Regions from separate parts of the Hymenobacter sp. FMD4 genome, predicted to be linked through region 3. Evidence: riboswitches for the same ligand, from Rfam matches in the RefSeq annotation. Region 3 holds a riboswitch; each other region holds the start of a gene.
The links. A riboswitch is a leader RNA that binds a small molecule or an ion and turns the genes downstream of it on or off. The one in region 3 is predicted to bind cobalamin.
Positions count from the first base shown of each region.

Region 1: it holds a riboswitch for cobalamin, as region 3 does, so the genes downstream of both, AC5FXY_RS17550 (acyl-CoA thioesterase) here and AC5FXY_RS01975 (TonB-dependent receptor) in region 3, are expected to answer to the same signal.
Region 2: it holds a riboswitch for cobalamin, as region 3 does, so the genes downstream of both, AC5FXY_RS17030 (sensor histidine kinase) here and AC5FXY_RS01975 (TonB-dependent receptor) in region 3, are expected to answer to the same signal.

Region 1 is NZ_JBZYWH010000022.1:58,587-69,119, forward strand. Features, by position in the region: gene AC5FXY_RS17525 (tetratricopeptide repeat protein) at 1-1,320, shown strand, start outside; gene AC5FXY_RS17530 (phosphosulfolactate synthase) at 1,492-2,325, shown strand; gene AC5FXY_RS17535 (hypothetical protein) at 2,667-4,103, shown strand; gene AC5FXY_RS17540 (GNAT family N-acetyltransferase) at 4,259-4,822, shown strand; gene AC5FXY_RS17545 (PQQ-dependent sugar dehydrogenase) at 4,943-6,304, shown strand; cobalamin riboswitch at 6,361-6,549, shown strand; gene AC5FXY_RS17550 (acyl-CoA thioesterase) at 6,729-7,115, shown strand; gene AC5FXY_RS17555 (DedA family protein) at 7,300-7,956, shown strand; gene AC5FXY_RS17560 (shikimate dehydrogenase family protein) at 8,040-8,786, shown strand; gene AC5FXY_RS17565 (TonB-dependent receptor) at 8,917-10,533, opposite strand, start outside.
Region 2 is NZ_JBZYWH010000021.1:30,228-40,760, forward strand. Features, by position in the region: gene AC5FXY_RS17005 (YWFCY domain-containing protein) at 1-302, opposite strand, end outside; gene mobC (conjugal transfer protein MobC) at 1-12, opposite strand, end outside; gene AC5FXY_RS17010 (relaxase/mobilization nuclease domain-containing protein) at 483-1,343, opposite strand; gene AC5FXY_RS17015 (plasmid mobilization protein) at 1,340-1,660, opposite strand; gene AC5FXY_RS17020 (ParA family protein) at 2,504-3,322, shown strand; gene AC5FXY_RS17025 (hypothetical protein) at 3,331-4,002, shown strand; cobalamin riboswitch at 4,365-4,552, shown strand; gene AC5FXY_RS17030 (sensor histidine kinase) at 4,888-5,898, shown strand; gene AC5FXY_RS17035 (LytR/AlgR family response regulator transcription factor) at 5,938-6,699, shown strand; gene AC5FXY_RS17040 (RHS repeat protein) at 7,828-10,533, shown strand, end outside.
Region 3 is NZ_JBZYWH010000001.1:434,635-445,167, forward strand. Features, by position in the region: gene AC5FXY_RS01930 (O-antigen ligase family protein) at 1-1,073, opposite strand, end outside; gene AC5FXY_RS01935 (glycosyltransferase family 9 protein) at 1,108-2,142, opposite strand; gene AC5FXY_RS01940 (glycosyltransferase family 2 protein) at 2,139-2,906, opposite strand; gene AC5FXY_RS01945 (hypothetical protein) at 3,014-3,532, shown strand; gene ahcY (adenosylhomocysteinase) at 3,594-4,907, opposite strand; gene AC5FXY_RS01955 (DUF4397 domain-containing protein) at 5,027-5,779, opposite strand; gene AC5FXY_RS01960 (hypothetical protein) at 5,904-6,521, shown strand; gene AC5FXY_RS01965 (class I SAM-dependent methyltransferase) at 6,537-7,796, shown strand; gene AC5FXY_RS01970 (DNA-3-methyladenine glycosylase) at 7,842-8,441, opposite strand; cobalamin riboswitch at 8,570-8,791, shown strand; gene AC5FXY_RS01975 (TonB-dependent receptor) at 8,949-10,533, shown strand, end outside.

The DNA of each region.
Region 1 (10,533 bases), on a different contig from region 3:
CCGGTGTTTTTTGATCTGGCCGATTTTGAGAACATCATCGACCATTATACTACGAACACGCAGTTTGACAAAGCGCTACAGGCGTGTGAAGCTGCCGTTGCACAGTACCCCTTCTCCACCGAACTGCTTATCGATCGGGCGCAGATCCTGGCCATGCGTGGCGAGTACCAGGCTGCACTGCAACAGATAGACGAGGTAGCCGGCCGCGACCCCGACAATGCTGACGTGGCCGTGACGCGGGGCATAGTAGCCACCCAGCAGGGTGACCTGGCCGCCGCGGTGGCTTACTTTCAGCAAGGTATTGAACGCTCACCTGACCGCGACGACATCTACTTCAATCTGGGCCTGGCTTATCAGCAATGGCAAAAGTTTAAGAGTGCCGCGCGTAGCTACAAGCAAAGTTTGCGCATCAACCCCGACAACGACGCCGCGGTTCAGGAGCTGCTGTACTGCCTGGAAGTATCGGGCCGCCTAGAGGCCAACCTGGAGTTCTTTCGCCGCTTTACCGACGAGGACCCGTACTCGGCAATTGCTTGGTACAACCTTGGTCAGGCCTATTACAAAGCCGCCCAGTACGGCAACGCGGCGCAGGCTTTCGATTACGCCATCGTTATCGACCCCAAATTTTACGAAGCGCATGCTTACTTGGCCAGCGCCTTCGTGAGCATGGAGCAGTACCAGCGTGCCATTGAAGAGTTTCAGCTTAGCTACCCGCCCGAGCAGCCCACGGCCGAGGCCTTGTGCAACATCGGGGAATGCTACGAGAAGCTGCGGCAGTGGGACTTGTCGCGGCGGTACTACCAGCGTGCCATCGACCTGAATCCGGACATGGACGAGGCGTGGTTTGGCATCGGGGTAGTGCTGGATGCGCAGGAGCACTGGTTTGAGGCGTTGCACTTCTACCGTAAGGCGGTAACGCTATTTGAAGAAAGCGGGGAGTACTGGCTGGCGCTGGGCGGCGCCGAGTACCAGGTGGGCAACGTGGTAAGCGCCATTGAGGCATACGACCGCGCTACGCAGGTGGCGCCGGAAATGCCGGAAGCCTGGATTAATTGGAGCGCCATTCTTTACGAACAGGGCAACTACGACGGTGCTATCGACCTGATGCGGGCTGCTGCGGAGCTTCTGCCTGCTGATGCCGATCTGCAATACCGCTTGTGCGCATACCTACTGGCAGCGGGCCGCTATCGGCAGGCCTACGAAGTATTGGAAAGCGCTCTGCTGCTAGACTTCGACAAGCACCGCCTGCTGTTCGACTTCTTTCCCGAACTGGAGCAGCAACGGGCCCTTACGCGCCTGATCGAACAATATCGAAAGTAGCAGTAGTAACAGTTTAGCCGGTGGCGGTTGGCCCTTGGACGTTTTCGTTCACGAGCCAACCGCCGCCGGCTTTTTTGCGCCCAACGCTTTGCGTGTACTTTTGCGCGGCCGCGTGGCGGCGAGGTGGCGGGAAAGAAGCTCCTTAAGCCCCAAGTTCTCTAGACTCTAACCATGAACTACTCTCTCTCTCAAATCCCCGAGCGCACCGAAAAGCCGCGCGAACAAGGCTTCACCATGGTAATGGACAAAGGCCTGAGCGTGCGCGAGGTCGAGGATTTTCTGGAGGTGGGCGCTGCCTACACCGACATCGTGAAACTGGGCTGGGCCACATCCTTTGTGACGCCCAACCTGCAGCGCAAGCTTGATGCCTACCGTGCAGCCGGTATTCCGGTGTACTTTGGCGGCACGTTATTCGAGGCCTTCATCATCCGCGGTCAGTTCGACGATTACCGCCGCTTGCTGGACCGATACGGCATGGAGTACGCCGAAATTTCCGACGGCTCCATTGAACTCGACCACGACCGGAAGCTCGAGTTTATTCGCCAGCTGTCGGGGGAGGTAAAGGTGCTGTCGGAAGTAGGCTCTAAGGATGCGGAGAAGATCATCCCGCCTTATAAGTGGATTGCGCAGATGCGCACGGAACTTGAGGCCGGCGCCATCAAGGTTATCGGGGAAGCCCGTGAAGCCGGCAACGTTGGTTTGTTCCGTAGCACCGGGGAGGTGCGTTCTGGCCTTGTTGAAGAAATCCTGACGCAGATTCCCTTCGAGAAGATTTTGTGGGAAGCGCCGCAGAAAGCACAGCAAGTGTGGTTCGTGAAGCTGCTTGGCGCCAACGTTAACCTGGGTAACATTGCCCCGACGGAGGTAGTATCGCTCGAGACCATTCGCTTGGGGCTGCGCGGCGACACCTTCTCGCACTTCCTCGACATGGATGAGGTCGACCCGATGTTCAAACCCGTGGAAAAGCCCGGTGCCAAGCCCGGCACTTCAATGCCGCGGGGGTAGAATTATTTTTGAACAACAAAGCAGCCGGCACTAAGCCGGCTGCTTTGTTAATAGTCATGAGCAACTAGCCTTAAAGAAGACTTACGTAGCGGTGGCGCAACTACTGTTATTCTGAATTGAAAAATACACATGTTGCAGCCTTATTAAATTTCATCAGTTCTGCACTACTAGGCGACGCGGCTTTCATATCGCTGAGCAAAGCCCGAGAAGTATCGTAAATAAAAAATATTGCGGGGAAGTAAACGTTTGCACGTCAGCAAAGTCAAAGCATGGCTTTCATATGCTATGCAACCAGTAGATGGTTCGGAGCATCGTTTGCTGAGGTTCCTAATTACGATGTAATGTTGAAGCGCTACGGGTATCTGTTACTATGCTTGCTGTTATTAGCAGATATAGGGTTTTCCTTTTTTCAGCATAGTAAGGCAGTGTTAGATGGGGATATAGCTAATATCGTATTACCTACCGAATCCTATCGTCACGTCCTGACGGACCCATTTGGCCTGGCGGCGTCTGTAGAGCAGGAAGTTTACGCTGCTCCCAATCGGTTTTTTGCGCACTGGCTCATGAGCGGCTATTTCCAGATAGTCCCGCTTCAATTGCAAGCTCTTGTAGGTCCCATTGAAAGCGTTTACCTGGCTTCGGCCATATTAAAAACGCTTATTCAAGTGCTGCTGATAGCTGTCTTGGCAGCCTACATTACGGCACATAGGAATTCGCCTAAGAAGGCCTCACTGCTAGCTGCGGTACTCGTGGTGCCGCTCTTTCAGGCCTATGGCTATCATGGGCAAATGGGCATAATTGATAAAGCGGTTACCTATGCCATCTTTTATCCATTACCGTTAGGCCTGCTGTTGATATTCTTCCTGCCGTTTTACCGGGCGGCTGTAAGGGAAAAGCAGCTTCAACTCAGCTCCTTTAAAGTCTTTTTGTTGTCGCTGTTGGCCATCTTCTTGGCCTTCAACGGGCCATTGGTACCTGCAGTAGTACTTATAGTATGTCCAGCCGTGCTACTGTATAAAGCATGGCAGTATGCGCAGGAGTTTCAGGGAGCATCGTGGCTGCTACGCATACAACATGTTTATAAGCGCTTTCCAAAGCAGCTCTTGTTTTGTTTTGGCTGGATCAGCTTGCTGTGTTTGTACTCCTCGTATGTAGGCCAATACAATGCTGAGAACCTTACTAATACGCTCCCTTTACTCGAGAGATATGCCCGTTTGCCTTTGGGCGTTTATTATCAGCTCACTCAGAAGTTGGGCCTGATGTTGTTAGTCGGCGTGGTACTCATCAATGCCTGGCTCATTCGCAAGCAGCAAGTGCCAGCGGAAGCCAAAATGCTGATGCAGGTGCTGAAGTGGGTAGGCCTGTTTGCCCTTGTATATACCTTGCTGCTGCCGCTAGGCGGTTACCGTGATTACCGGCCAAACATTCTCCGTCGGGATACCATCATGCCCATTCTGCTTTGCTTGGTGTTCTTATACGGAGCGACATCTTATCAACTGCTGCTGCATCTGCGGCCTGTGCTCCGACGCTGGTATGCAGTAGCCACGATTGGGTTTGCTGCCATTTATACCTTTGCCGATAAGTCAGCAAAACCGGAAAACGCCAACGAGAAGCGTGCCTTGGCAGTTATTGCCAATTCGCCTGCGTCGGTGGTACAAGTTGATTGTCCCGTACTATCGTGGGAAAAGATCAGCCACCCCCGCGACTCAAATGTGCAAGCGGAAATGCTGTACGCTTGGGGAATTGTCAAAGAGAAGAAGTTATTCTACGAGCGTTAGTAGCTGCGCTTGTCTCATACTTCTGGCTAAGTAGTGAGGAGCAAAGAATTTTAAACGCGCTGTATCTGCAGCCTCTTAAGGCTGGGCTTCGACACGCTTGTCTACATTCGCGCGCAAGTGGAGCGCTTGCTTCGCTGGGCTTTACCCTGCTACTCATGTTGCCGCCGCTGACCTCCTTGCCCGAACTGTACACGCCGCGGCTGCACATGCGTCGCCTCGTGGCGGCCGATGCCCCCGCTCTGCTCCGGCTGCGTTCCGATGAGCAGGTAATGCGCTACTTAGACCGGGAACCGACCACCACCCTGCAGCAGGCGCAGGAGTTGATTGAACTGATAAACCAAAACATTGAGCAGGGTAAAGGGCTTATGTGGGGCATCAGCCTGCTGGGCCAGCCCGAGCTAGTCGGCACCATTGGCCCGTGGAGCATCGCAGCCGAGCACTACCGCGGCAAAATAGGCTACCTGCTGAGCCCGCACTTGTGGGGCCAAGGGCTCATAGGTGAGGCGTTGGAAGAAACGTATCGGTTCGCATTCGAAGAAGTGGGGCTGCATAGCCTCGAAGCCAATGTGAACCCCGACAACGCTGCCTCCCGCCGGTTGCTGGAAAAGCACGGTTTTGTGCAGGAAGCCTATTTCCGGGAAAACTTCTATTACGCGGGCCGTTTTCTGGACATGGTTGTTTACAGCCGGTTGGCGCCGGCCCGAAACGCAAGCAACTAGGCGGTGGACAGTAGCTGGCGTGGCGGGCGGATTCTGGCGCCGGCTACGCATAAGCAGCCGACAACCTGTTTGCCCTGAGTGAGTATTAAAGCGGGTTTACGATCAGACCGAAACCCGACCATGAAACACTTGCCGCACTTACTGCTGACGGCTGCCGGAGCCTTGCTCATCGGCTGCAGCCAGCAGCGCTCTGATACCGCCGATACCCAAACCGATCCGCAAGCCAACGGCCAGACCGGCGCCGTTCCGGCCGAGCCGCAAGGTACGACCGGGCAGGAAGTCCAACTGCCTGAACCGTACGCCACACCTTCTGAAATCAAGTTCAGCAAAGTCATTGGCTGGCCAGCGGGCAAGACGCCCACGGCACCGGCTGGCTTTACCGTTACGGAGTACGCCCGCGACCTGCAAAACCCGCGCTGGGTATACATCGGGCCCAACGGCGACGCTTTTGTGGTGGAGTCTAACACGGTGCCGCGCACCTCTACGGCCAAGGGCGAGAAAAAGGAAGGAATGAAAGAGTCGCGCTCCATTCGCGAAACCAGCGCCAACCGCATTACCCTGTTCAGGGATGCCAACAAAGACGGCAAGCCCGAGCTGCGCGAAACCTTCCTGATCGATCTTAATCAGCCTTTCGGCATGACCATCGTGGGCAATTATTTCTACGTGGGCAATACCGATGCTGTGCTGCGCTTTCCGTACCAGCCAGGCCAGACTAAAATCAGCGGCAAAGGGGAGAAGGTGCTCGACCTGCCCGTGGGTGGCTACAATAACCACTGGACCCGCAACCTGCTGGCTAACGCCGACGGCTCCAAGATTTACGTGTCCATCGGCTCGGCTTCCAACGTGATGGAACGCGGCGAGGAAGAAGATCGGGGCCGGGCTCTGATCATGGAAATTAACCCAGATGGCTCGGGCAAGCGCGTGTTTGCCAGCGGCCTGCGTAATCCCGTGGGTATGGACTGGGCGCCCGGTACAAAGGTGCTCTGGACGGCCGTCAACGAGCGGGACGAACTTGGCGACGACCTCGTGCCCGACTACCTGACCAGTGTGCGCGAAGGCGGCTTTTACGGCTGGCCTTACGCGTATTTCGGACAGAAGGAAGACCCGCGCCGCAAAGGCGAGCGGCCCGATCTGGTCGCGAAGTCCATTGCACCAGATGTAGCCCTGGGGCCTCACACGGCTTCATTGGGCCTGGCCTTTTACAACGCACAATCTTTTCCGGCGAAGTACCAAGGCGGGGCCTTCATCGGGCAGCACGGCTCCTGGAACCGTTCGGAGTTTTCGGGCTACAAAGTCGCCTTTGTGCCTTTCAGTGGCGGAAAGCCTAGTGGGGGCATGGAGGACTTCCTGACGGGCTTTATTGCTAATCCGGATACCCGTGAGGTGTATGGCCGGCCTGCCGGCGTAACCGTGGCTCCAGATGGCGCCCTGCTCGTGGCCGACGACGCCGGCAACCGCGTCTGGCACGTGGCCGCTCGGTAACGGTAAGCCACAAGTATCCCGGCTAGGCGCTATACTTGCGGCCAGTTCTTTGTCATCCGCAACTGCCGTAGAAAGGTTGCTGCCACTCGGCAGCATTAAAAAGGAACCGTGTGTAATTCACGGGCTGACGCGCAACTGTAAGTAACACAATCAAGGAAAGTCACTTAGGTCCATTGCCGCCGCGCGGTGAGAAGGACGGCCTTCCCGTTACGAGCCAGGAGACTTGCCTACCTACGATGCGACGCGTGCTTTCGCGACTTAGAGCCACCGTCGAATACAGAGGAACGGTGTGCCCTGGGCCCAACAAGCGCAGGAGCAAGGCGGCCAGTGCCTGCCTGCGCGTCCGATGATATTCGATGAGGGAAGTAAGCCCCGAGGTCCGCCCCAAACGCAGGTGCGGGCCTCACCTTTTTCCTTTTTTTCGATGACCGACGTCGCCCAACGCATTGCCCACGCCGAAACCCGCATTTTCAAAGCGGTATTTCCCAGCACCACCAATCACTATGACACCTTGTTCGGTGGCACGGCCATGCAGCTCATGGATGAAGTGGCTTTCATTGCCGCCACCCGGTTTAGCCGCAAGCGCATGGTTACTGTCTCCTCCGACAAGATTGACTTCCGGATTCCCATTCCAGCGGGCACCATCGTCGAGCTGATCGGGCGGGTTTCGCGCATCGGCACCAAAAGCCTCGATGTGCAGGTCGACATCTTCACCGAAGAAATGTATTCCGATTCGCGGCACCACGCCGTGGCCGGTACGTTCACCTTCGTGGCCATCGACGAGCACAAAGTGCCCATCAGTGTGCTGTAATTCCTGTGCGCCTCCTTGCCAGCCTAGTGTGGCCGCGCTGATTGGCGGCGTAAAACAGCCGATAATTTGACGCTGGAGAGGGGCTGTTTGCCGTTTCGAAGCCGATGATAAGCCGCAGGTTACGCCCTTGGATGACGAGCCTTTGCAGGATAGGGCTTTACTTTGCAGGATAATCTCTGCACGCATGGAAATACTTAAGGACTTCATCGACATCGTCCTGCACCTCGATAAACACCTGGCCGAGCTGATTCAGCAATACGACGTCTGGACCTACGCCATCCTGTTCCTGATCATCTTCGTCGAAACCGGCGTAGTGGTGCTGCCCTTCCTCCCCGGCGACTCGTTGCTGTTTGCGGCCGGCTCGCTGGCCGCGCTGCCCAACAGCCCGCTCAACGTGACGCTGCTGATCCTGTTGCTCATTGTGGCCGCCGTGCTCGGCGACACGCTCAACTACCACATCGGCGACTACATCGGGCCGCGGGTATTCCGGCGCGATTACCGCTTCCTGAAGCGAGAGTACCTGATCCGCACGCAGGAGTTCTACGAAAAACACGGTGCCAAAACCATCATCATCGCCCGCTTCGTGCCCATCGTGCGCACGTTCGCGCCTTTCATCGCCGGCGTGGGCACCATGAGCTACGGCAAGTTTCTGTCCTACAACCTGGTAGGAGGTGTAATCTGGGTAACGTCGCTGACGGTGGCCGGCTACTTCCTCGGTAGCATCGAGTTCATCCAAAAAAACTTTGGCTTGTTCACGTTGTTGATTATAGCCGTGTCGGTGTTGCCCGTGGTCATAGAATTCCTGAAGCAACGTTTCGCCTCGGCTCCGCGTCAGGCGTAGTTGTACATTAGAAAGTAGAAAACCGTCCCGGCTATTTGGCGGGGACGGTTTTTTTTGTTTTTTCGGGGTAAAATCCGTTGTCTATGCCTCGTGAATTCGGTCTTATTGGTCGCTCTTTGACGCATTCTTTTTCGCCGGCTTACTTCACGCAGAAGTTTGAGCACCTAGGCCTGACCGACTGTACGTACGAGCCATTCGAACTAGAGCACATCCGCGACTTACCGGCCCTGGTAGCCAGCCGGCCTGACCTTACCGGGCTCAACGTCACCATTCCCTACAAGGAGCAAATCATGCCTTACCTCGATGGGCTGGACGCCTCGGCGGGGCGGGTAGGTGCCGTCAACGTCATTCAGTTTGATGCGGACCGCCGGCTCATCGGGCACAACACCGATTACGTGGGGTTTCGCGACTCTTTGCAGCGTTTTTATCCGTTGCGTGGCGAACCTGCTTCGGCGCTTATTCTGGGTACCGGTGGGGCGGCCAAGGCCGTAGAAGTGGCCTTGCGGGAGCTGGACATACGCAGCTGGTTTGTCTCGCGCGACGAGCTGGCTTTGGGCCTCACCTATGCCGAACTGAGCCCGGACTTGGTAGCCGCGCATACGCTCATCATCAATACTACCCCGCTCGGCACCTACCCGCGCGTGGACGAGTACCCGCCCATTCCCTACGAAGCCCTCACGCCGCAGCATTACTTGTTTGATCTGGTATACAATCCCAGCGAAACCGAATTTATGCGTCGGGGCCGCGCTGGCGGCGCCCAAACGCAAAACGGCTTCGAAATGCTTTGCCTGCAAGCCGAAGCCGCCTGGGCCATTTGGAACCGGGGATGACGGGACAGACGATGAGGTAACGTGAATTGAGGTACCGAGAAAAAAGAACCGGCCCGGCTGCGAGAGCAGCCGGGCCGGTTTGCTGATGCGGACGAGCTACGAATGTGTAACCTGTCACTCATTACCTGGTTTAGTTACCTCCCTGGCCACCGCCGCCTTCGCCGGCCTTTTGGTCGTCGTTGCGGATGCTGCGGCTCGGGCGGCGCGGCTTATTCTCCAGCTTGCCGAAGCGGTAGCTGAAGGCGCCCCGTACGCCGCGGTTAAACACGTACGTGGTGTTGGTGGAGCTAGATCGGCCGTTGTCGAAGTCGTTCACCAAGCGGATGTTGCGCGAGAAGGGGTTGTCAGCGTTCAGCGTGAAGTCGGCCTTACCCTTTAGCAGCTCCTTCCGCAAGCCGATGGAGTACATCTGCCAGGGCGAGTTGCGACCTTGTAGCTGGATGCGCGGCGAGTTCAGCATGCCGAAGAACTGCACGCTGAGGCCTTTCTCAAACTTATAGCCCGAGTTGATATTGGCCGAGTACACAAAGCCCGAGTTGCTGCCCCGCTGGCCCAGGTCTCGGAGGGTACGGCTGTAGAGGTACACGTAGAACATGCTTACGTTGCCGCTGATGTCCCACTTCGGTAGCGGCTTGATCGAGCCGAAGAAGTTGGCGCCGTAGGTTTGGTTTTGGGCTACGTTGCCAAAGGTCGAGATGACGCGGCCTTCAGCATCTGTATTATACACCCGCTCGATGGCGTTGTTGGTCTGCCGCGAGTAGAGCGAAATATTGATGGTCGACTTCTTGACGAAGGCGTTCCAGTTCAACTCGTAGTTGTCGGTGAATTCGGCATCGAGTTCCGGGTTACCCTGCGAGATGTTGCGCGGGTCGGCTTCGTTGCGGTAGGGGTTTAGGAAGAACACGCTCGGGCGCTGAATGCGGCGCGAGTAGCTCAAGCGCAGCGACGAGCCGGGCTGTTTGAGGTTGCGCGTCAGGGCTACGTTGGGCAGCACGTTGGTAAACGTCAGCTTGAAGGGCTGGTCCTGGCCTTCGAAGTCGCCGTTCAGATCGGTACGTTCCACGCGGGCGCCCAGCCGCACATTGTATTTTTTGCCCAAGCTGGTACCGTAAGTACCGTACGCAGCCATTACGTCTTGGTCGTAATCGTATTTGTTGGTGAGGCGCGGGTCTTCGCGCAGCACGCCATCGGGGCCGGTGCGGCTCACGCGGAAGTCGCTGGTCACCGTCCGCTGGATCATTTTACCGCCGACTTCTACTGTTTGCTTATCCCCGATAGGATGCACGTAGTCGGTTTGCAGGGTTGTTTCGAGGTTGCGAGCCGTGTTGGGGCTTTCTTCCTCGAAGGCAATAACATCGGGCTCGGTCAGCGAAAACTGGTCGAGCTCATAGCGACGCGTGTTGCGGTTGCGGTTGTGCTGGCCCAGTACCGTCCACTCGCGGCGGCTGTTCTGGCCAAAGCTGCGCGTGTAGGTGCCCGTCAGGTCGTAGCTCTGCATCTGAAACCGCTGCTTAAAGTCGCGGGTATAGTTGCCCAGTTGCTGATTGCGCGGATCAACGGAGCCTTCGTCGAGGGTGTAGGTGTTGAAGATGTTCGCTTCGTTGCGGTTGCGGAACAAGTTGCCGTTCAGCGACAAGCTCACGGCGTGGTTCGGCGCCGGTTCGTATTCCAAGCCAATGCGGGCGTTGCCGCCGCCGCCTTGCGCCCGGCCCTCGTTGCGCTGGGTCAGGCGGCCAATAGTACCCTG
Region 2 (10,533 bases), on a different contig from region 3:
CGCCAGACCCATGTTGGGTAGGCCACCACGGAAATGCCCTGCAGTTTCTCGTCTTTCCGGCCCCGGGTGCCCAGGCAGCTAAGCAGCAGAAACACCACCGCCAGGGTTTTGCTTACCCAACTGGCGGTAAAGAGAAAGGTGTGCCGGGTAAAGCTGACCAGCAGCTGCTCCACCACGGCCGGAGCCCATCCCAGGGCTTTGAAAAAGCTGAAGCAGTAGTAGTAAATGTTCAGGCTCAGCAGCCCGATGGCCAGCAGGCGCATCAGCTCCATGATCTTGCGTAATCCCTTTTCGTCTTCCATCAAGTGGTAGGTTGGTTTACAGCCAACCTACCAGCTCTTCCCGCCCCGTGGGGACATTAGTTGACGAGTAGCCGAAAGAAGCGCATCAGCTGCTGCTATTGCCCGTGAACGGCATTGGCTTAAGCCTGAGCAGAGCCGCTGTGGCTCGGCTAAGGTTAGCTCGCTTGCCGCACGTTAGCCTTACAAACCCTTTCGGGGACCTCGTTTACGGACTCGGCTGGGTGCTATAGTTTCCGCAGGAACCTGGCGACTTTCAACGGGACCGGGTTTAGCCAAGAGCCGCTGGTTTGAGGTTACCTCCGCCAGTAACGCGCGCAGCTGCGCTGCCTTAAAGCCTACCTCCTGGCCTTTGATGCCGACTCCGTTCAGCTCAAAGCTAACCCCGCGCAAAGCCCCCCCTTTGTCGTGGGTATAGCGCACGGCAATTCGCTGCTTGTGCAGCAAGGCGGCCAACCACTGCTCCCCTCCCCTTTCGGCCAGGGTAAAGATTTGCTGCAGGACTTGCCGCACTTGCTCCCGTGCCGTTTCCTTTTGCGGGTCCAGATCCTTGATACTGCGGCGGCGCTCGGGGATGGGCCGCATCCCCAATTCCTGGCTTATGAGCTTGGTGATAGCCGGCTGACGGTAGAAATTATTATCCGTCCGCAGCGCGGGCCCGCCGTCGATGGGCACCCGGTTGAGGTAGATGTGCAGGTGGGCGTGCTTCTTATCGCGGTGCTCGTACACGACGACCTGGTGGCGCTCAATCGGCGCGCCAATCAACTCGCAATACCGACGCGCCGCTGCTACCTTTTGGGCCTGGCTTACGTCCTCTCCTTCCTTCCAGGAAAGCACGGTATGCCACACTGGCTTCAGCACTTTTTTGCTCCGGCTTGCAATGGCTTGCATCTCCCGGGCCATCTCAACCGGACTGCCAGGAATAACATTCGAGACGACTAGCAACAGTGCTTCCCCCGGCTCTTTTCCCTTGTCCTTTCGTTGGCCCGCCCCGTAAGTTAGCGCTCCTTCAAAGTCGCTTCCGGTGGTGGTTTTCGCAATCATACCAAGTGGCCCCGGATAACAGCCAGCGCCTGCAGCAGCTGCTGTTGGTGCTGACTAAATGCCTGGCCGGACTGCGCCAACCGTGCAAGCTGATTTAGGGAAGTGCCAATGCCCACCAGCTGCCGGCGCAGCTCGGCCGGCAATACTTCCTTTACTTCTGCGCCCATTCCTACCACCCGCAGGTAGTCGGATACTTTGTTAAACCCAGCGGCCATAGCCTTCGCCTCGATGGCTTTCTTTTCCTCGGCCGTAACCCGGAAGTGCATCTGCTGGTCGCGGGTTGTCTCCGTTGCGGCTGGTTTGATTTCTTTAATCATGCCTCTAAGAATTGCTTAACAGCCCTAACCTACGGCCAAACCCATTTTATGGCTATGTACTACGCCTGGACTAGCAAGCCAAGTTCGAGAAGCCTGCGAATCGGGCGGTGTCACTGGGGAAGCAAACAAGGTTTGTGTACACAATGACATGGCTTGCTGGTCGTTGAACGGGCCGTCAGCACGAGGACGTTGAACGATGCTAGGCTAGCGCTAAGAACGCTTCGCTGCGTCATTGCTTCTGTGCTTCAATGAAGCAAGCATGATGCTATAGCAAAATCGCTTTTGTGCCTTTTTATAAACCAGGAAAGGAGCAGTTGGTCTGAGTGCATGGTGCTTCTAAGCTTCAATACATCGTTGCTTCAATGCTTCAAGGGCTTCAAGAGATTAAGCTTATATCTAACTATAGCCTTTTCGCTTCGATGCTTCTTTGCTTCAGTGCTTCACTAAATAAACAACTGGTGCCTAACTAGAAGCATGCTTTATCGCTTCAACGTTTTTGTGCTTCAGTGCATCCATGCTTCAATATTATTTTGCTTCAATGTTTCAGTGATATCTTGCTTCATAGCTTCGTATATTTATTGCTTCACTGCTTCATATGTTCAATATATCATCGAAGCGTTAAGCGCATGAAGCAGTGAAGCACCGAGTTAATGCTTCAAAGATAAATTGCTTCTCTGCTTCGGTAGATTGCAGCTTCTGTATATCTTTGAAGCGTTGCTTCGAAGCTTCATTGTATCATATAGCAATTGAAGAACAGCACCATTGAAGTACTGCATCCGTGATTCATCGAAGCAATGCTTCACGCTTAATAAAGTCGCCGCTCCGTCAACCCGTTCTCTCTTCATGAAAAAAACTACTGTGATCGCCTTTGCCACCCAGAAAGGAGGGGCGGGTAAGTCAACGATTGGGACGCACGTAGCCTCGGCGCTCTGCTACCTCTACGGCTACAAGGTGGCCATGCTCGACTGCGACTATCCGCAGAACACCCTGCATGCCTACCGGAATCACGAGCAGCAGCTGCTGCAGTCCGACATAGCCTTTCAGGAGCGGCTGATCAAGCAAGGCGTTACCCCGTATCCCATCGGCATTTCCAGCGTGGAGAAAGCGGTGGAAGCCATCGACACCCTGGCCGAAAAGGAATTCGACTTTATTCTGGTCGATACCCCCGGTACGGTCAACGTGGTGGGCTTGAGCGAGCTGCTGGAGCGGGTGGACTACATCTTCCTGCCCATGGAGCCGGACATGGGCACCATTGCCTCCACCATGTCCTACATGCACATCCTGGGCAACTTCACCCAGGCCCAGCGCCCCGAATCGAATCTGGTCGGCTTCTACGCCTTCTGGAACAAGTTCCTCAAGGCCGAGAAGCGCACGGTGTACACCAAAACCGCCGAGCTGTTCCGCGACAAGGGCTACCCGCTGCTCAACAGCCGGGTGGAATCCCTGGTCAGCATCAAGGACAAGCGCTCCACCATGTTCCCGATGCCGGAAAGGGAATTAAGCAAGCTTGGCCTCGGCAGCCTGATCACCGAGATCCTGGAATTGGTGGTGGGCAAAGGCACGCTCACCCCGTCCGGCAAGCGCATCGACTTCACCCCCGTGGAGTACGAGCAACCCGCCCCGGTTGCCGCCACTGAAACCCTCGACGAGAACGCCCACTAACCTTCCCCATGGCCAAGAAACCAGCCGAATCGAAAGAGGCCGCCGCGGAGCGGCGCCAGCGCGAACTTGCCGCCCTCACCTCGGGCGTAGCCGCCTTTAGCCTACTGGGGGATGCGCCCAAGCCGGCCGCGCCGGCCCCGGTGGAAGCTCCCGCGCTCGTAACCCCTGCGCCCGCGGAGCCCGCGGTCGCGGCCCCGGCAGCGGCCCCGCCACCCGTGGTAAGTAAACCAGAGGAAAAAAAAGCCGCGGCTGAGCCAGCAGATAGGCCCGCCCCCGCCCAGCCAGCCGGCAAAGCCGCCGCCCAGAAGCGGGTAGGGGAGGGGCCAGCCGCCGCGCCGGCAGCCGCATCTGCTTTGGCTGATGAGGAAGACGAAGCCGAAGAGGACGATGACTTGGAAGGAGCGGAGGCCGCGCAGCCGGCGCTCCCGGCCCCGGTAGCCACGGGCGAGTTGGACCTGGCCCCGCTGTTTGTGCCTTCAGCGGAAAAGAAGGGCACCACGCTGCGCATCACGGCCGATCACCAGCAGTTCTTCACCAACCTGGGCTTTATCCTGGGCAATGGCGCCTCGGCCCCCGACATCATCCACAACATCCTCAATCGATTCCGGGAGGAACACGAAGCGCAGATCCTGAAGGCGATGAAAAAGCAGATGCGCCAGATGATGTCCCCCAAGCGGTAAAAAAGTAGCTCTCAAGCGTCGTCAGCAGACAGCTTCCCGGCAAGTAACCGTGGCAGTTCCCGTTCCCGAAGAGTGGGTGGGGTAGGGGAGGGGGCGCTCACCCGGTTATTACCGGCAGTACTCCTGCAATACCACGCAGAAACGCCTTGCTGGGCGCTGCGCCAGCGCATACAACCGTTGAAGTTTCGCCCGCAAATCCGTGGCCTGGTCCTCTGCCGAGTACCGGGCCACGGATGTTGGTTTCAAGCCTTTTATGCCCGGGCATGAGTCGTGAAAACCAGCTTTTTGAGGCCTTCAGGGCCGATGGAAGGAAACCAGCTGGACAGTAAGCCCGTATTCACCCCCCAACACGCTCTTTGCATTTTTCAATTGCCGTAGCGAGGTTTCCGGGTAATGCCGGGATTAAAAAGGAACCGTGTGAGAATCACGGACTGTCGCGCAACTGTAAGTGCCAAACCAGTTCTGGTCAACAGCATAGCCATTGCCTGCGGGTGAGAAGGCTGACGAGAATGGCACAAGTCAGGATACTTGCCCGCTACGATCGTAGACGAATGCCCTCGCAAGCAGGGGCAGACCTCTAGCTTATTGAACTGCGAAATCTGAAAGGCCCGGCTTAACCCGCTGGTGTCTCCGGGTTGCCAATACCCCCTCCTTTGCAGCTTACCCCGCTAGGCCAGCCCCTGCTGCGCAAGGCATTCGCTCGTTGCAAGAATGATGCTTCCTCATTCCCACCAAACGAAGTAGCATGCTAGTTCTAGCTTCCGCCTTCCCGCGTAAGGAAAGCGAGCACCTGCAGTTCCTGAGCGGACCTACGCCGCCCGGCATCCTTACCATTAGCTGCACTGCTGCGGCGGCTGATTTGAGTGTTCCCCGTTGCTGCTCGTTATGCCGTTGGCAGTAGTGCTACTTGGCCTGGCCCTGCTTTCGCCGCGCCTGCCGGATGCCGCCTCAGGGCAGTTCAGCCGTCTTCCGCTAGCGACCGGGTCGGCTGGGGCCCCGGCCGTCATCCAGCCCTTGCCCGCAGCAAACGGCAAGGAAAGCACTCCGCTTCCGTTGCCGGTGGATTGGCAGGCCCAGGTGCGGGAGCAGCAAATCCAACTGCTGACCCAACAGGCCCGTACGGCGGCCGCCACGGCACGGGAGCAGCAGCAGCGCCAACGCGCCCTGGCGGGGGTAGCCTGGCTGCTGGGGCTGGGGCTGGTTGCCGCGGCTCTTTGCTACGGGCGCCTGCAGCGTCAGCAAAACCTGCTGGCCCGTGCCCACCAGGAAATCAGCGCTGCCATCGCCGAAAAGGAAGTGCTGGTCCAGGAAATCCACCACCGGGTTAAAAACAACCTGCAGATTGTCAGCAGCCTGCTATCCTGGCAATGCAGCCGCTCCTCGGACCCGGCCTTGGTCGAGGTGCTGAGCGGTAGCCAGGCCCGCATCCAAAGCATGGCGCTGGTGCACGAGTTTCTGTACCGGTCCGCCAACCTGGCCCAGGTCCGCCTGGATGTTTACTTGACCGAGTTGCTGCAGTCGCTCCACCGCTCGCTGAACTCGGCGCAGAAGCCCATCGAATTAACGGCGGAGCTGGATGCCGTGATCATGGAAGCCAAAGACGCCAGCGCCTTCGGCTTACTGGTCAACGAACTGGTCACCAATGCCTACAAGCATGCCTTTGGCCCGCGGGGCCGCGGGCGCCTGCGCATCACGCTCTGCAAAAAGAAGTGCCCCTACGGGTTTCAGCTGCGGGTAATGGATGACGGCGTGGGATTGCCCGGCAGCGGACTTAAAGGCCAGGCAGAATCGATGGGCATGCACCTGGTCTCCTCGCTGGCCAAGCAGCTCAAGGCCACGGTTACGGCCACGGCCAACCACCCCTCGGGCACCTGCATCGAAGTTACCCGCCCCTGATAACGGTTTTAAAACTACTTTCTTACCACCGCGCTACCTATGTCTACCGTCCTGATTGTAGAAGACGAAATCCTGATTGCCAATGAGATTGCCCGCACGCTAAGCCGGCTGGGTCACCACCCCCTGGAGCCCGTTGATACCAGCGACGAAGCCCTGCAGGTGCTGGCCCGCCAGCCGGTGGAGCTGGTACTGATGGACATCAACATCGCCGGCGACTGCGATGGCATTGCCACGGCCTTGCTCGTGCGCCGGCAGTTCGCCGTCCCGGTGGTGTTTCTCACCGCCTGCTCGGACTACGCCACCCTGAACCGGGCCAAGCTGGCCCAGCCCTACGGCTACCTGGTCAAGCCCTTCACGGACGATTCCCTGCGGGCGCAGCTGGAACTGGCCCTCTACAACGCCTACCAGGCGGGGCCCACGGGACCCGTTACGGAAATCGCGGCGGCGGGCACCGAGGTATTGGGGCCGGCCGAGCGATGCCCCAAGTTTCGGGACTACCTGTTTGTGCGCAAAGGCTCAGGCCACGTGAAAGTGCTGCTCGGCGACATCCTTTACTTTGAGGCCCTGCAGAGCTACGTGCGCCTGCACACGACCAAGGGAAACTTCGTGTTTGACTCCACGCTCAAAGAACTGGAGCAAAAGCTACCCGACCAGTTTCTTAAAACGCACCGCTCCTACATCGTCAACCTGGACCACGTACAGGCCTACGAAGAGAGCTCGGTGCTGCTCGGCAAAGAGTACGTGCCGGTGAGCCGCTCGTGCAAGGAAGAGTTGAAGGCCCGTATTCATCTAGTAGGCTGATCAAGGCCCGGGCGGCTTAACTGCTGACCTTACCAGAAGGGTAGGTTTCCCCGGCAGTGGACTTATAAAAGGTGCCCAGGCCCCGCACTATATCAAACTAAGCGTTAGTAAAGTCACTCGGCGAAGCTCAACCGGCAGGGGGCACCCAAGTGCTGGTTAACCATCGCCAAGTCGGCGTTACCGGAGCTATCCTGCCGGGTCATCTCTGCAAGGATTTGACTGATGGTCAACAAGTTGCTAATATTTCGCTTACGACAGAGTTGAACAAGGAGTCCTGAGCAATGAGGTGGTTTGTTTTAAAGTGAAAAGTCTTCTGCATAGTACGTCTTATTATTTAGCTCACTCTTTTCCCTCGCTATTGTTCAGTAAAATGAAGGTTTCGTTTACTCACCTATTCGAAACCATACATTTTTTCACTCAGCGCTCTTTGGAAGAGACTATAGCCTATTAATATTGCAAGACTTTTAGCGGCGGCTTGCGGCCGTTGAAGAATGCTCCGCCCCCTCGTCTCACGCCTTTGCAACAGTAACCGAACCAGTACGCACCTGGAAGGCCTCTGTATTGCCCGCGTGAACCACCCTCTACGTATTCTCCGCCGCTGGTTGCAGCACCCACTTGCATGGATGCTGTCTCCCTTTGCATGCTTTGCGGCACGCTTGGCGGAGCAGGCGCAATGGCTTCCGGCAGCGGCTTGCCTGCCCTGCCATTTCCACGGAGAACATGCCCTTTGGCAACCAAGTACCTCTGGCCAGGCTCGACCTGATGTCGTCTAACCGGTTCGTTCACGTCCTGGTAATGCCTTGTTCATTTTAGTTTCTAGCCATTCAGATGCCCTGCACTGCGATTTGGGTCACAACGTCTGATGAATAAGCACTTTTCTACTTTATGATGTCTAGGTTACTATTTGCCGCGTTGGCGTGCTTTATAAGCGGATTGAAGGACACGCACGCACAGACACAAAGCCCTAACGGACCTTTTACTTGGGAAACAACAGTATTGCCACCTCCCACTGAAGCGTATCGTTTCAGCAAAGTACCGACTGAGTCCAACGTGAATGCAACTGGGCAAGTGCCGGTCAGCATACCCGTAGTTACGCTACGTACTGGGACTTATCCCGCGGCCGTTGCCTTGGCCTACACGGGAGGCAGCGGCATCCGCGTGGACGAATCCGCCACCAATGTGGGTTTGGGGTGGGTGCTGAATGCCGGAGGAGCTGTGACCGTAACGGTAAAGGGCAAACCGGATCTGAACGACGAGTTGTACAAAACCCACCGGTCGTTTTCGCGGATGCTGACGGCGCAAAACAGCGCAGGTTACATTTCATGCGATGACCCGGAACCGTCCCCCGGCTACTATCAACAGTATTACTTTGCTGAGCGCGTCATGCAAGGCTTGATCGATACCGAGCCGGACGAGTTCAGTCTGCGCACGCCGACGTTAAGCAGCAAATTCGCTCTTGATTCGGCGGGAAACTGCTACGGTATTCCCAGGAGCACCACGCATGTGCAGCTGCTTAACGGTCCGCAAGGGCCTTATTTCAGTGCCGTAGATGCATCAGGTAATCAATACGTTTTCGCCGATCTCGAGTCAGTAAGCACACAACTCCGCCGCAACGGGCACTTGGTCCGCCCGGCAAACTACGATGGCAATTACACATCCACTTGGCACCTGAGCCGGATCGTGACGGCCACAGATGACACCATCCAATTCACCTATGAACGCAACCGTTACAGCACTTACTTAGGGACAGACGAGGAATACAGCGAGCCACTGGAATACCACAATATTCCAGCCATGAACTTTCCGGATGTGTACACTGAGCGCACCCAAGCGGTTAGCGCTCTTCGCCTCACTAAAATCGCTAGCCGCACCGGGGCCGTTGAGTTCGCATACGATACGGCCGAGCGCCTGGACGTCCCAGGTAGCCACCGCTTAAGCCGGATCGTGCTCAAGAACCTACTCGGTGAGGTTCTGAAAGAGTTCACGCTGACCCACGCATACTTCAGCAGCCCCACCCACAATTCGGCCCCGGCCGAAGAACAGTACCTGCATCAACGGCTTAAACTCGTTTCGCTGAAAGAAGCGCACGAGCCGGCGTACTTATTTGGCTACAACGAACAGGCAGTCCTGCCTAAGCGGTTTTCTTTTGCGCAAGACCATTTTGGGTTCTACAACGGCCAATCTGCCAACAACACATTGGTGTATTTTGCGAATCACCCGCAAGGGTTTCACAACAAGGTTGCTAACAAGTCGCCTGACACCTTACTCACCCGGTCCCTGATACTAGAGCGCATTACTTACCCAACTGGGGCAACACTCCGGTACGAGTATGAAACGCCGCACAACCGCAGCGTCCAAACAACGCAACGCCGTATCACCGATGCAACCGTAGACGCAGCAGAAGGGCAGTCGATTACCCGACGCTTCTGGTTAAGCAACCGCCAGCCCCGCCGCATCACGTGGAGCCTACCCGATCAAAGCACCGCTTGCCGTAGCTCCTTTTCCATTCGCGGCGACGACGGTTACGAACTGGTGCGTTCGGGTTCAAGAGGCGAGGTCACAGTGGAATTAGGCAACGCCTACTACACCATCACATTGAACAACCGCACATGCGCCGAATACCCTGCTTTCGCCGGGATCAGCCATGATACAACTTACCGCGTAACGGTAACTGAACCGTATTACGGTCTGCGGTGCAAGCAACTAAAGTATTTCGACCTGAATGGGAAGTTGGTCAAAACCACAAGGTTCCGATACAGCAGCGCGGCGGCCAATTATGTGCCTCAATACGGGCGCCGCGTGTTGAATATTTACAACAACCCCAATACAGGATCCTATTCATATCCTGTTATGGTCTACAGCAACTCGCCAGTGTACAGCAACTTGTGTTTTGGCGAAGGCATAAGTTTCTATAAACAGGTTACGCAACTGCAAGATTCGCTCGGGCATCTGGGGAGAACAACGTACAGCTATTCATACCAAGAGGACGAATTCGACGGCACGTACCTGCCGAACCCCTTCATCAATCGGGTTAGCTACGCTTGGTTGCGCGGCAACCTGGAGCGGCAGGTGCATTACAAATACGACGCTGGTACGTGGAAGAAAGTACACAGCGTTACCAATACCTACCGGTTGCTCCACGACCCAAGTGATATTTGGTCGCATCGCGCATCACCCAGAGCATGGCGCGACACCAACATCATGGGGCTCATGGTGCGGGTAGTGCGCAACACCAGCGCAGGTGCCTCGCCGGTGGCCACGTGCTATGTTTTTGGGTACGCTTACTACCGTTACCCCTCATCAGTCTATTATCAGTCCGCGCAAGTCGACTCGACGTTTGCTGGCGGCCAAGCTTGGGCCCGGTCCACAACCTACAGGTACGGTAACTTGGACCACATGCTGCCTACAGCCACGGTGGAGCGAACCAGCACCGGCGACTCGGTAGTTACCAAAACCCGTTACCCGTTGGACTATGCGCCGCTTTCTCAGACGGGCAGTATAGGGGGCGATTTTGGTCTGCGCTCTATGATCAACCGTCACATACTTAACGCCCCTGTGGAAGTTGTTCGAACGAAAAAAAACCGGGTGGTGGAAGCCACCCTCAACGAGTACACGAGCGGTGCTTACCCGCAGTTACGACGCAAACAAATAATAACAGCCGCGCATCCACTCACCGATTTTACTGAATCAGGTGTGAGCGCATCCGGCCAGTTCACGTTTGACCGCCGTTATAAAGACGACTTCGTCATAGAACAGTACGATGCCAAGTACAACCCTGTACAAGTTAAGTTAGGTCCGGGTGTGCGCAAAAGCTACGTTTGGGGCTACCGCCAA
Region 3 (10,533 bases):
AGCCAAACTGCTAAGCCCACCACTCCTGCCCCTACCAAGTAGTGTAGGTATTGATTGTGAACCATTACTCGGTTTTCTTCTGTCAGGCCATAAGAGCGCCGAGTGTACTGCTCCATCATGGCTTGACGAACATCTGCCGGAGCTACGCCAAGCACTGGTTGGCGCCAGACAAGCTCCCCCGCATTCTGCCAAGCTGCCAAGCGTCGTGACAAGGAATAGTTGTTGATGTCATGGCCTAGTTCGAACTGCTCAAGATCATAAAGAGTCGTCCGGACCCGACCGTGTACAGCTTCCACGTATTGATAGGCACCAACGGCTAGTACAATACCCAGCAACATCAACCCAATACCCCACAAAGGGCGCCGAAACAACAGAAGCAGTGCCACTACTGCCAAGGCCGAATAAAAGGCCACGAGACCGGTGCGGTAGGCTAGTACATGCAAACAGCACACCGCAGCCCCTGCACTACTGAGCCAGAGCCAGCGCCCAACCTTGCCGATCTGGGGTTCTTGGCTGAATGGCACGGCAAAGAAGGCGGCTAGTGCCAGCATAATTCCGAAATGGATATGGAAGATACCCGTGACGGAGGGTAAATTTTGTCCGATACGGATCAACTCATGAGCCGCAGTTGGATTGAGGAAGTACTTCCCCAGGGTAAGCAAGCCAATGAGAGTGGTGCCACCGATAAATGCACCAGCCACCCAGCGGCGCTGCTTGGAGGACAGCGGCACTGCCAGGGTGAAAGCTAAAGGCACCCCAATGAGGGGCAGTTGGCGGAATACTTCGTGCCGCCAAACAGGCCAATCCTGAGTATACCACCACGACAGCGGGAACAGCAGGTAAAGCGCTGCCATTCGCAGCACCGCACCGTTGCGCAGCCACAACGGCACTTGGCGGCGGATATTCGGATTTAGTAAGGCAGCCACTACAGCGGCTACGGGAGCTAATGCGACAAAAGCACGAGCCGTAAGCAAAAGCCCAGCAACGCCACCCAGGCAGGCAATAAACAATAAGTACTGCGATAAGCGGCCGTCTTGGTACCAACGGCCTAAAAGCGCAAAACGGGGATCCAAGCGAAGGGGAGTAAGAGCAATGGTAAGCTTAAAGCTACGCCGTCGGCAGCGCTTCCCAAGCTTCGATGCGTAGCAGCACCTGCAGCGGCTCTACTGCTTGGATACAGGAGCAGCGCGAGGCGCCCTGCCGGCAGGTATTACAGTCGGGCTTTTCAAACACCAAAAACTCGGCCCGTGGCCCTACAGGTGCCCAACGCCCCGGGTGCATGGGGCGCATAGGCACATACAGCCCAAGAGCGTGCCGGCCAAGGGCTGCGGCTAAATGCACCGGCCCGGTGCTGGCGGCCACCAAACCATCGGTAAGGCTGATAAAGGCAATGAGTTGTTGCAGGTTAAGGCGGCCCGTCAGATCGGTAACAAAAGTGGCGTGTTCCTTTAGCCAAGGCAGGAGCTTCTCCCCTTCCGCCGCCGTGCCTGTAACAAACACGCGGTGCCGCTGAGCATGTAGCAACCGAGCCAACTGGCCGTAATAATCCAAGGGCCAGTCGCGGCCGCTGCCCCGGGAGCCTGGGTGCAGCACTACATTGCGCTGAGCCGGAGTGGCACGACGCAACATGGTCAGCAGTTCGTTGGGAACGTCGGCTCCGGTACTTACCAGCTTACCCAACCCAGCCAGCTCGCTCAAAGCAGGCACGGCAGTCAGGCCCAGGGGGCGGAGCAGTTCGCAATTAAGCTGGGCTTCGTGTAAGGGCGAATGCCGCCGGCTTAGGGAAACCAAGCGGTTACACGTCAGCCAGTGAAACCATCGGTTGCGGGTACCGACGCGTTGCGGAATGCCGGCTCGGCGGGCGACGGTAGCCAAGCGCCGATTAGGAAAAACGTGGAGCACGACGTCAGCCTTCAGGGCGCGCAAAACGGTGACTTGCTCGGTCAGCGGCTGGCTACGCAGCTCGTCATCATTCAGAAACTCATCAACGGCGGGACAGGCTTCGGCCACAGCCTGGGTGTAGCTGCGCCCGAGCAAGACTACCCGGCAGCCAGGAAACTGCTGCTTGAGCCAACCACACATGGGCAGCGTCAGCACTACGTCGCCAATGGCGTCGGTGCGGCTCACCAGAAAGGTTTTCATCGGCGGGCAGCTTGCTGATTTAGGACGCGCAGCTTGGCGTATTTGACAAACACGCTACAAGCCGACAGATACGCAATGCTCAGACCGGCAAAGCCATCGAGCAGCCCCAAACGGATAAAGTAAATGTGCACAAATTTCCATACCGGCTTAAGCCACAGCTGCCAGGTAGCAGCGCGCTTACCGCGAGCGGCCAGTTCTTCGGCCCCGATGCTGCTAAAGCGGTTGAACTGCGCCAAGTGCTGTTCAATGGAATCGTAAGAGTAGTGCAATAAGTCATGATGCAGCGGCTGCACCGGCTGCCCCGCCGCCACTTCAAAACGCTCGTGCAGCAGGTGGCCTTGCCAGCTGCCGAGGCGGCGGTCGTAAAGGCGCAGCTTGCGGTCAGGATACCAGCCGCCGTGGCGCACCCAGTGGCCGCAGTAGTTGGTGAGGCGCGGCAGGGTGTAACCGGCAGCCTGCCAGTTGGCTTTGATCTGCCGAATTTCGGTTCGCAGCTCTTCAGTTAGCACCTCGTCGGCGTCGAGTTGCAGTACGTGGTCGTAGCGCGCCTGGGCGGTGGCGAAGTTCTTCTGCTGCACGTAGCTCTCGAAAGGGTGATGCACCACGCGGGCGCCGTACTCCTGGCAAATGGCAGTGGTGCGGTCGGTGGAGCCGGAATCAACTATCACTACGTCGTCGGCTACATCGTCCAAGGCCTGTAGGCAGCGGGCAATGTTGGCCTCTTCGTTATAAGTAATGATGACGACGGAAAGCGTTACGGGCATAGCGGCCGTAAATATCGTGTATTGTGCTGCTGTGGTTGTAAACCTCGAACATCATATCCGCATCACAACAACAGGCATATATTTACGAATCACTTAACCCATCTTTTATGTATCTGCTTTGGTCTTGCGTGAACGTTGCGCTACTAATTCTTTTTCTATACGCTAGCTACATTGTCTTTAGAGCTTTACAACAGAAAGTTGGCTGGGCTACCGCCTCTATTTTTGCTATTGGCTTTGTAGCCACTACCTGCTCTAGTTCTCGCAGTAAATTTTCCGATTCACCTCAAAATCTCCTAGAAGCTGGCAAGGTATCGTTCAACGATACAAACATCTCATTGACATCAACGCAGGCCCTTGGTAGTAATATGAAATTGGATATTATGGGCAGCGGAATGCGTCAGGAAGGCAGCTTTGAGCCAAAGACCTTGCATGCCTCCGTAAGCGGGTTTACACTTGGTCATAATTGGCAACCCAGATATGCGAATATCATCCGACGGGGAAAGAACTTAGAGTATAATGTGCTGATGGAACATCAATGGAAGCTGCTGGGCTTAATGCTATGGTCCAGCACTGACTTCTATAATGGTCAGCTTTCAGAAGAAACGATTAAATTTTCGTCTGAGTAAAAAACCAAAAAGCCCCGCCTGAGAATCAGGCGGGGCTTTTTGTTAAAAATCTAAGCGTCTCTTAGTAGCGGTACAGATCCGACTTGAACGGGCCTTCCACCGGTACACCGATGTAGCGAGCCTGCTTGTCGTTCAGTTCGTCCAGCTCCACGCCGATTTTGGCAAGGTGCAGACGGGCTACCATTTCATCGAGGTGCTTGGGCAGGGTGTACACCTTGTTTTCGTAGCTGCCGTGGTTCTGCCAGAGCTCCAGTTGAGCCAGCGTCTGGTTGGTGAACGAGTTCGACATTACGAACGAGGGGTGACCCGTAGCGCAGCCCAGGTTTACCAGACGGCCTTCGGCGAGGATGATAACCTCTTTGCCCTCGATGGTGTACAGGTCCACTTGCGGCTTGATGGTGTCCTTTGTGTGGCCGTAGTTCTTGTTCAGCCACGCCATGTCGATTTCATCGTCGAAGTGACCGATGTTGCAGACGATGGCCTTATCCTTCAGCGCACGGAAATGCTCCTCGGTTACGATGTCGCAGTTGCCGGTGGTGGTAATGACAATGTCAGCCTCCTTGATGGCATTGGCCATCTTCTTCACCGCAAAGCCGTCCATAGCAGCCTGCAGCGCGCAGATCGGGTCGATTTCCGTCACGATTACGCGGGCACCGGCACCCTGCAGCGAGGCAGCGGTACCTTTTCCTACGTCACCGTAACCGGCTACCACGGCTACTTTACCGGCCATCATAACGTCGGTAGCGCGGCGGATAGCATCCACTGCCGACTCTTTGCAGCCGTACTTGTTGTCAAACTTCGACTTCGTTACCGAGTCGTTGATGTTGATAGCGGGCAGGGGCAGCTTGCCAGCCTTCATGCGCTCCACAAGGCGCAGTACGCCAGTAGTCGTCTCTTCCGAAATACCACGGATGCCGGATACCAGCTCGGGGAAGCGGTCCAGCACCATATTGGTGAGGTCGCCGCCGTCGTCGAGGATCATGTTCAGCGGCTGACGGTCTTCACCGAAGAACAGCGTCTGTTCTATGCACCAGTTGAACTCCTCTTCGTTCATGCCTTTCCAAGCATATACCGGTGTGCCAGCCGCGGCAATAGCAGCAGCAGCATGGTCCTGAGTAGAGAAGATGTTGCACGACGACCACGTCACTTCAGCGCCCAGCGCCTGCAACGTCTCAATCAGAACGGCCGTTTGGATAGTCATGTGCAGACAGCCGGCGATGCGGGCACCCTGCAGGGGCTTGCTGGCACCGTACTGAGCGCGCAGAGCCATCAGACCCGGCATTTCAGCCTCAGCCAAACGGATTTCCTTGCGGCCCCATTCGGCCAGCGAAATGTCTTTTACCTTGTAAGGAACGTAGGTCTTGGTCTCAACCATAATGTTGGAATTTTCGCAATCCAACTACAAAGGTAGCCAATTTGTTCGGCGTAAGCGAGCAAAGTAAAAGCCCGGACCAATGGCCCAGGCTTTTAAAAGGTCTGCGGTTGAATAATTCGCTAATTGTTCTGGATAATAACAGCCTGCGTTTGTTGAGCGGCGGGGACCCCCGATCCGCTAATTCCACGCACCACGATGGTGTAAATCTTACCAGCTTCGTAGGTTTTAGTACCGGTGCCGGTACCGGTGCCATCTCCTACACTGAGAATTTGGGCACGCGGCGCACCGCCCGTAATGCCTAAGTTGAGGGACCCGGCATTAAGTGCCACAAAGCTTGAAGCGGCACCAAATGCCACATCCTGGGTTACATCGGTGCCGGGGGCTCCGGGAATGGCTGAAGGCACAGTGAGCCGAACCGGCGAAGGTGCCCCTACTGCTAAATGCACTAGGCGTACTTTCACTTGGTTAGCAGCCGGCGCCGTCAAGTCATCAGATACAGTGAGCAGGGCGGCACTGCCGATAGTAGCTGTGGGGGAATATGCAAAAACCGAGTAATTCTGGTCCTTGGCCACGGTCAGCGCCTGGGACGAAACCACTTGGGTGCCGTTGTTGATGCGCAGGGTAGGCGAACCGGCGTTTACGTCCAAGTAATTACTGGTTTGTCCGTAATTGAGCTGACTCACTTGCTGGTCGTTCACAAAGGCCGTTACCTGGGTGTTGACTGCGGCAGCGGCGTGCGAAATAAGCACCCGGCCCCGGTCGGGTACAACAGGAGTAGTATCGTCGTCGTCGCTGCTGCAGCTAGCGAGAGCGGCCACTGGCAGAGCAGCATACAAAAGCAGGCGACTAAAACGTTTGAGCGGGTGGTTCATGTGAAGATGATTAAATAGACACTGGATGTGACGGGGTTGAGAACGTAACCGGCCGAAGTTTTGTTGACTTGGCATCACCCGGATATGTGATTTTATCTGGCTGATTGTCTATTATCTTTGTTGCATGCCCCCTCTCCAACCTACTGCCTTGGTGCGTAGCTACCGCCTATTTGCTTTGTCACTGCCGATGGCCTTGGGGCTGAGCACCGCTGCTCAGGCGCAAGAGGCAAAAGTGCCGGCCAACCATATTCGGCTGAGCCCTGAAGATGCGTCGCGCGGTTTGAATGGTCAGCAGAAAAATTTCTGGTTTACCATTGGCAACAGTCCGGATTTTAAGAGTGCGGGCTTCTTTGGCCAGCGGTTGCGCCCTTACGTAGCCGACGACGCCCAAGCGCTGGCCAGCCTCAACCGCTACCGCCGCCAAAAATGGCTGTTCCTAGGTGAGCGGCTGGCTTTTGTGGGCGCCGTGGGCCTTTATGGCCGCCAAATTCTGGTGGGCGAGACGCAACAGTATTTCAATAACAATCAGAAAGTGCTAATTGGCGCTGCCTTGGGCAGCCTGTTGGCAAACGCCCTGATTACGCGCCGGACCAACGAGCATTTTATGCGCTCGGTAGAGGCCCACAACGCCACCTTACCGGCGGCGCGCCGTATGGGACTAGAGCGCGCTAAGCCTGACCTACTGGGTGTGACGGCCCCCATGGGCCGGCCACAGCTGCTGGTGGGCTGGACGCTGCGCTAGTTCTGCTGTTTACTTTTGCGCTTTAAGCGCTTTATGGCTGTGATGGACTTTTCGCTGTCGGCGGCGGCTCGGCAATACGTAGCTGAGCACCTGCACGACGACCCCGCTACGCTGGCTTTGCAGGCCCGGCGTTATCCCGAGCTGCCTATACCTGAGTTGGTACGCCAGATTCAGGCCCGCCAAAAGGCGAAGGCCAAGTTACCGATGTGGGCGGCCAATCCCGACTTGGTGTTTCCGCCCGCTTTATCGGTGGAGCAGGCTTCCTCGGCGCGCACGGCAGCTTTCAAAGCTGATTTGGTGCGTGGCGCGCGCATAGCTGATCTGACCGGCGGCTTCGGTGTGGACACCAGCTTCTTTGCCCAGCAGGTGGAAGAAGTGCATTACGTGGAACGCAATCCGCAACTGGTGGAAGTAGTGCGCCACAACCTCGGGGTGCTCGGCGTTGAGAATGTGCAGTTGCATGTGGGGGATGCCGCGGCTTGGCTGCGCGAACAACCCGATGGGCACTTCGATTGGATTTACCTCGATCCGGCCCGCCGCGACACGGCTGACAAGAAAATATTTCGTCTGGCCGACTGTGAGCCGGACGTGCTGCGCCTGCTGCCATTGCTGCTGCGCAAGACCGAGCGCGTGCTGCTCAAAACGTCGCCCATGCTCGATATCGACTTGGCAGTGCAAGAACTCGGACGGGTGCGCCGCCTGTGGGTGGTGGCTGTGGACAACGAGTGCAAAGAGGTTCTGTACGAGTTGGGCCAAGAGGCGGCCGTGGACCCGGAGCGCCTCACCATAAACCTCATGCGGGATGGGCGTGAGCAGACCTTTCGCACCAACCGCACCCGCGAGAGTAAAGCGGTGCCCCGGTACGCGGAGCCGCAGGATTACATCTACGAGCCCAACGTAGCCGTGCTCAAAGCCGGCGGGTTTAAGAGCATCGGTACGAGCTACAATCTGCTGAAGCTGCACCAACACAGCCACCTCTACACCTCCAACACGCTGCGCGAGGATTTTCCCGGCCGGGTTTTCCACTGCCGCGCCTTGTGCCGCTACGACAAAAAAGAGCTCCTCGCCCACCTTGGTCCTGAGCAACGCGCCCACGTGACGGTGCGCAACTTTCCCGACTCCGTTGCGGAGTTTCGCTACCGCACGGGCATCCGGGAGGGTGGCACTACCTACCTTCTGGCCACTACCGATCTGCGGGGCCGACTGATAGTGTTGGTCTGCGACCGGCTTTATCACCAGCCCCACGTGGCGCCGGAACCCATCGTTGAAAACTAAACCAGCGGCCCCAACCCTCCCGGTTTGGGGCCGCTGGTTTATGGGTTATTTCGCCGGGCTCACCCACTTGCTGCCCATGATGCGAAACCGCCAAGGCAAAGCGGCATCGGTGCCGGCATAGTCTATTCCTACGCGGGGGCTGACCCGTACGGATTCGTCGGCTACGGCTTCGCCCCGGTCTTCCAGCCAGATAAGGTTGCCGGTGAGGTCGGTGCCGTAATGCGCGGTGCTGATGCCCAAGGCCTGAGTCAGCAAGCCCGGGCCGGCCGTGAGCTTGGAGGTAACGGAGCCTAAGCCGCGCCGCAGCTGCATCTCATCCAACCCTTCCGTTGGCTCCAGACCCCGAATCAGAACGGCATCGGCTTTACCAGATTCGTTGGTAATGATATTGAACAGCGTGTAGCGGCCGTAAATCAGGTAAGCGTACGCCACCCCGCCGGCTTCATACATCACGCTGGTTCGCTTGGTGAAACGGCCCAAGTGCGAGTGACAAGCCTGGTCGTTGACGTGGGCATACGCTTCGGTTTCGACGATGCGGCCGCCGGTAAGCACCCCATCAATGAGGGAGTACAAGTACTTGCCTAGTAAGTCACGGGCAATAGCCACCACATCGGGCTGCTGGTAGTAGGCGCGGGAGAGTTTCATGGCCTTGCTGTACGTAGCACCGCGTTCTGCTGGTGCGTGCACGCCAAGCAGGGTATTGCTCGGGCTTTGCCTTTCGGTCAGCATGGGATACGAGCGGCGCAATGCGGCGAATACGAAAAATCCGTGCTTATCTTTGCGTTTGCATAGGTGGCCAAACCCCGATTGGGGGGCGCGGCTGAAAAGGGAATGCCGTGCAAATCGGCGACTGTCCCCGCAACTGTGAGCTTCATTACCAGCGTCAGGCCTCTCTTCGCCACTGTTTCGATGACGGCTGCTTCGGCAGCCTGAGGAATGGGAAGGCCGCCGGGCGCGAAGCAAGTCAGGAGACCTGCCTATGCCATTTCAGTGTTCGGCGCCTGCGGAGGACGGGCGGAGAATGAATCGTTATTGGCCCCGGCTTGCCGCTGCGGGTCCTCTTGCCTGATTCTGCCTCGGCTTTGCGAGCAGCTGACCAGCTGATTGCAGGGTTCTGGACCGAAATTTTCGCTATCGAAAACTTTGGTTCGGATGTTCGCTTTTCTTCCTGAACAACTGCCGCGGCGGTTGTGGGTATCGGCCGCAATGCTAGCGGCGGGAACGATACCCGCATGGGCTCAGCGCCCCGATACGGCGCGGCATGTGCTGCCTTCGGTGCAAGTGCAGGGCTTGCGCCCGGCCCGTTACGCCGCCGGCAGCCACTTCACCTCGCTGGACTCCGCCGCGCTGGCGCCCTTTCAGGCCAGCACCGTCGCCGATGCGCTGTCGGCCCGCTCCCCTATCTACCTTAAAAATTACGGCCCGGGCCAATTGGCTTCCATTGCGCTACGCGGCACTTCGGCGCGGCATACGGCAGTGCTGTGGCACGGCTTCTCGTTGAATTTTCCGACGCTGGGCGAGGCTGATTTTTCCCTGTTACCGGTTTCGGCGGTGGGCCGCATCGATGTGCAGCACGGTCCGGCGGCAGCTTTGTACGGCACCGGGGCCATGGGCGGCGCCGTAGTGCTTGGCCCGGGCGAGCTGCCGCAAGGCACCCGCCTAAGCAGCTTAGTGGAAGTCGGCAGCTTTGGCACCCGCGCCCTCAATGTAGAGGGCAGCGTGCGCGACAAGCACGTAAGTGTGCGTACGGGCTTTATGCATCGCACGGCACAGAACGATTTTCAATACGAATCTCCGGAATTTGCGGGCACAGTACTTCGCCGTCAGGAAAATGCGGCCCTGCGTCAGACCAGCTTCGTGCAGGACCTGCGGGTGCGCCTCGGCCGCCGCGACGAGCTGCTGGGTGCCGTGTGGCTGACGGATGCCACGCGCCAAATTCAGCCGGCCATCGGCTCGGCCAATAACCACGCCCGCCAGTGGGACCAGAGCGCCCGCATGATGCTGGGCTACCGCCATCAGCATGCGCACGGCGAAACGGCCGTTCGGGTGGCCTCGTTTACCGACCTGATCGAATACCACAATGATAACCTGCGCACCAGCCATTCGCTGACGCACAACCGGCAGGCCCAAGCAGAGCATACCTGGCAGGCGGCACCCAACCTGAGTCTGCGGTTTGGGGGCGAGGCGCAGCAGTTTGTGGCCGACGTGGATGGCTACCGGGGCGCCGTCACCGAATGGCGCTTCGCTGGCTTCGGGCTGGTGCGCTACGACCCAAGCCCGCGCTTGCGGCTGACGCTGAACACGCGCCAAGCCTTGATTCCCGACAGACGCCCGCCCCTCGCTCCCACACTGGGCGCCGAGTGGCAGGCTTGGGGCAGCGGCCGACAACAGCTGTGGCTGAAAGGCAACGCCGCACGCAGTTACCGCGCCCCCACCCTCAACGAACGATACTGGCGCCCCGGCGGCAACCCAAATCTGCTCCCCGAAACGGGCTTTGGCTACGAAGCTGGCTTGCACTACGAAGGTTGGTGGACGGCCGACGGACAGCTGACGGCCGAGGCCGACCTAGCCGCCTATCATCTGCTGGTGGACGACTGGGTGCAATGGACACCTGACCCGGTCCAAGGCTACTGGAGCCCCCGCAACCTGCGCCAGGTACGCACGCAGGGGGTCGAGTTTAGCAGTCAGGTGCGCTGGCAACCGGGCGCCTACCGCCTGACGGCCCGGGGTAGCTACG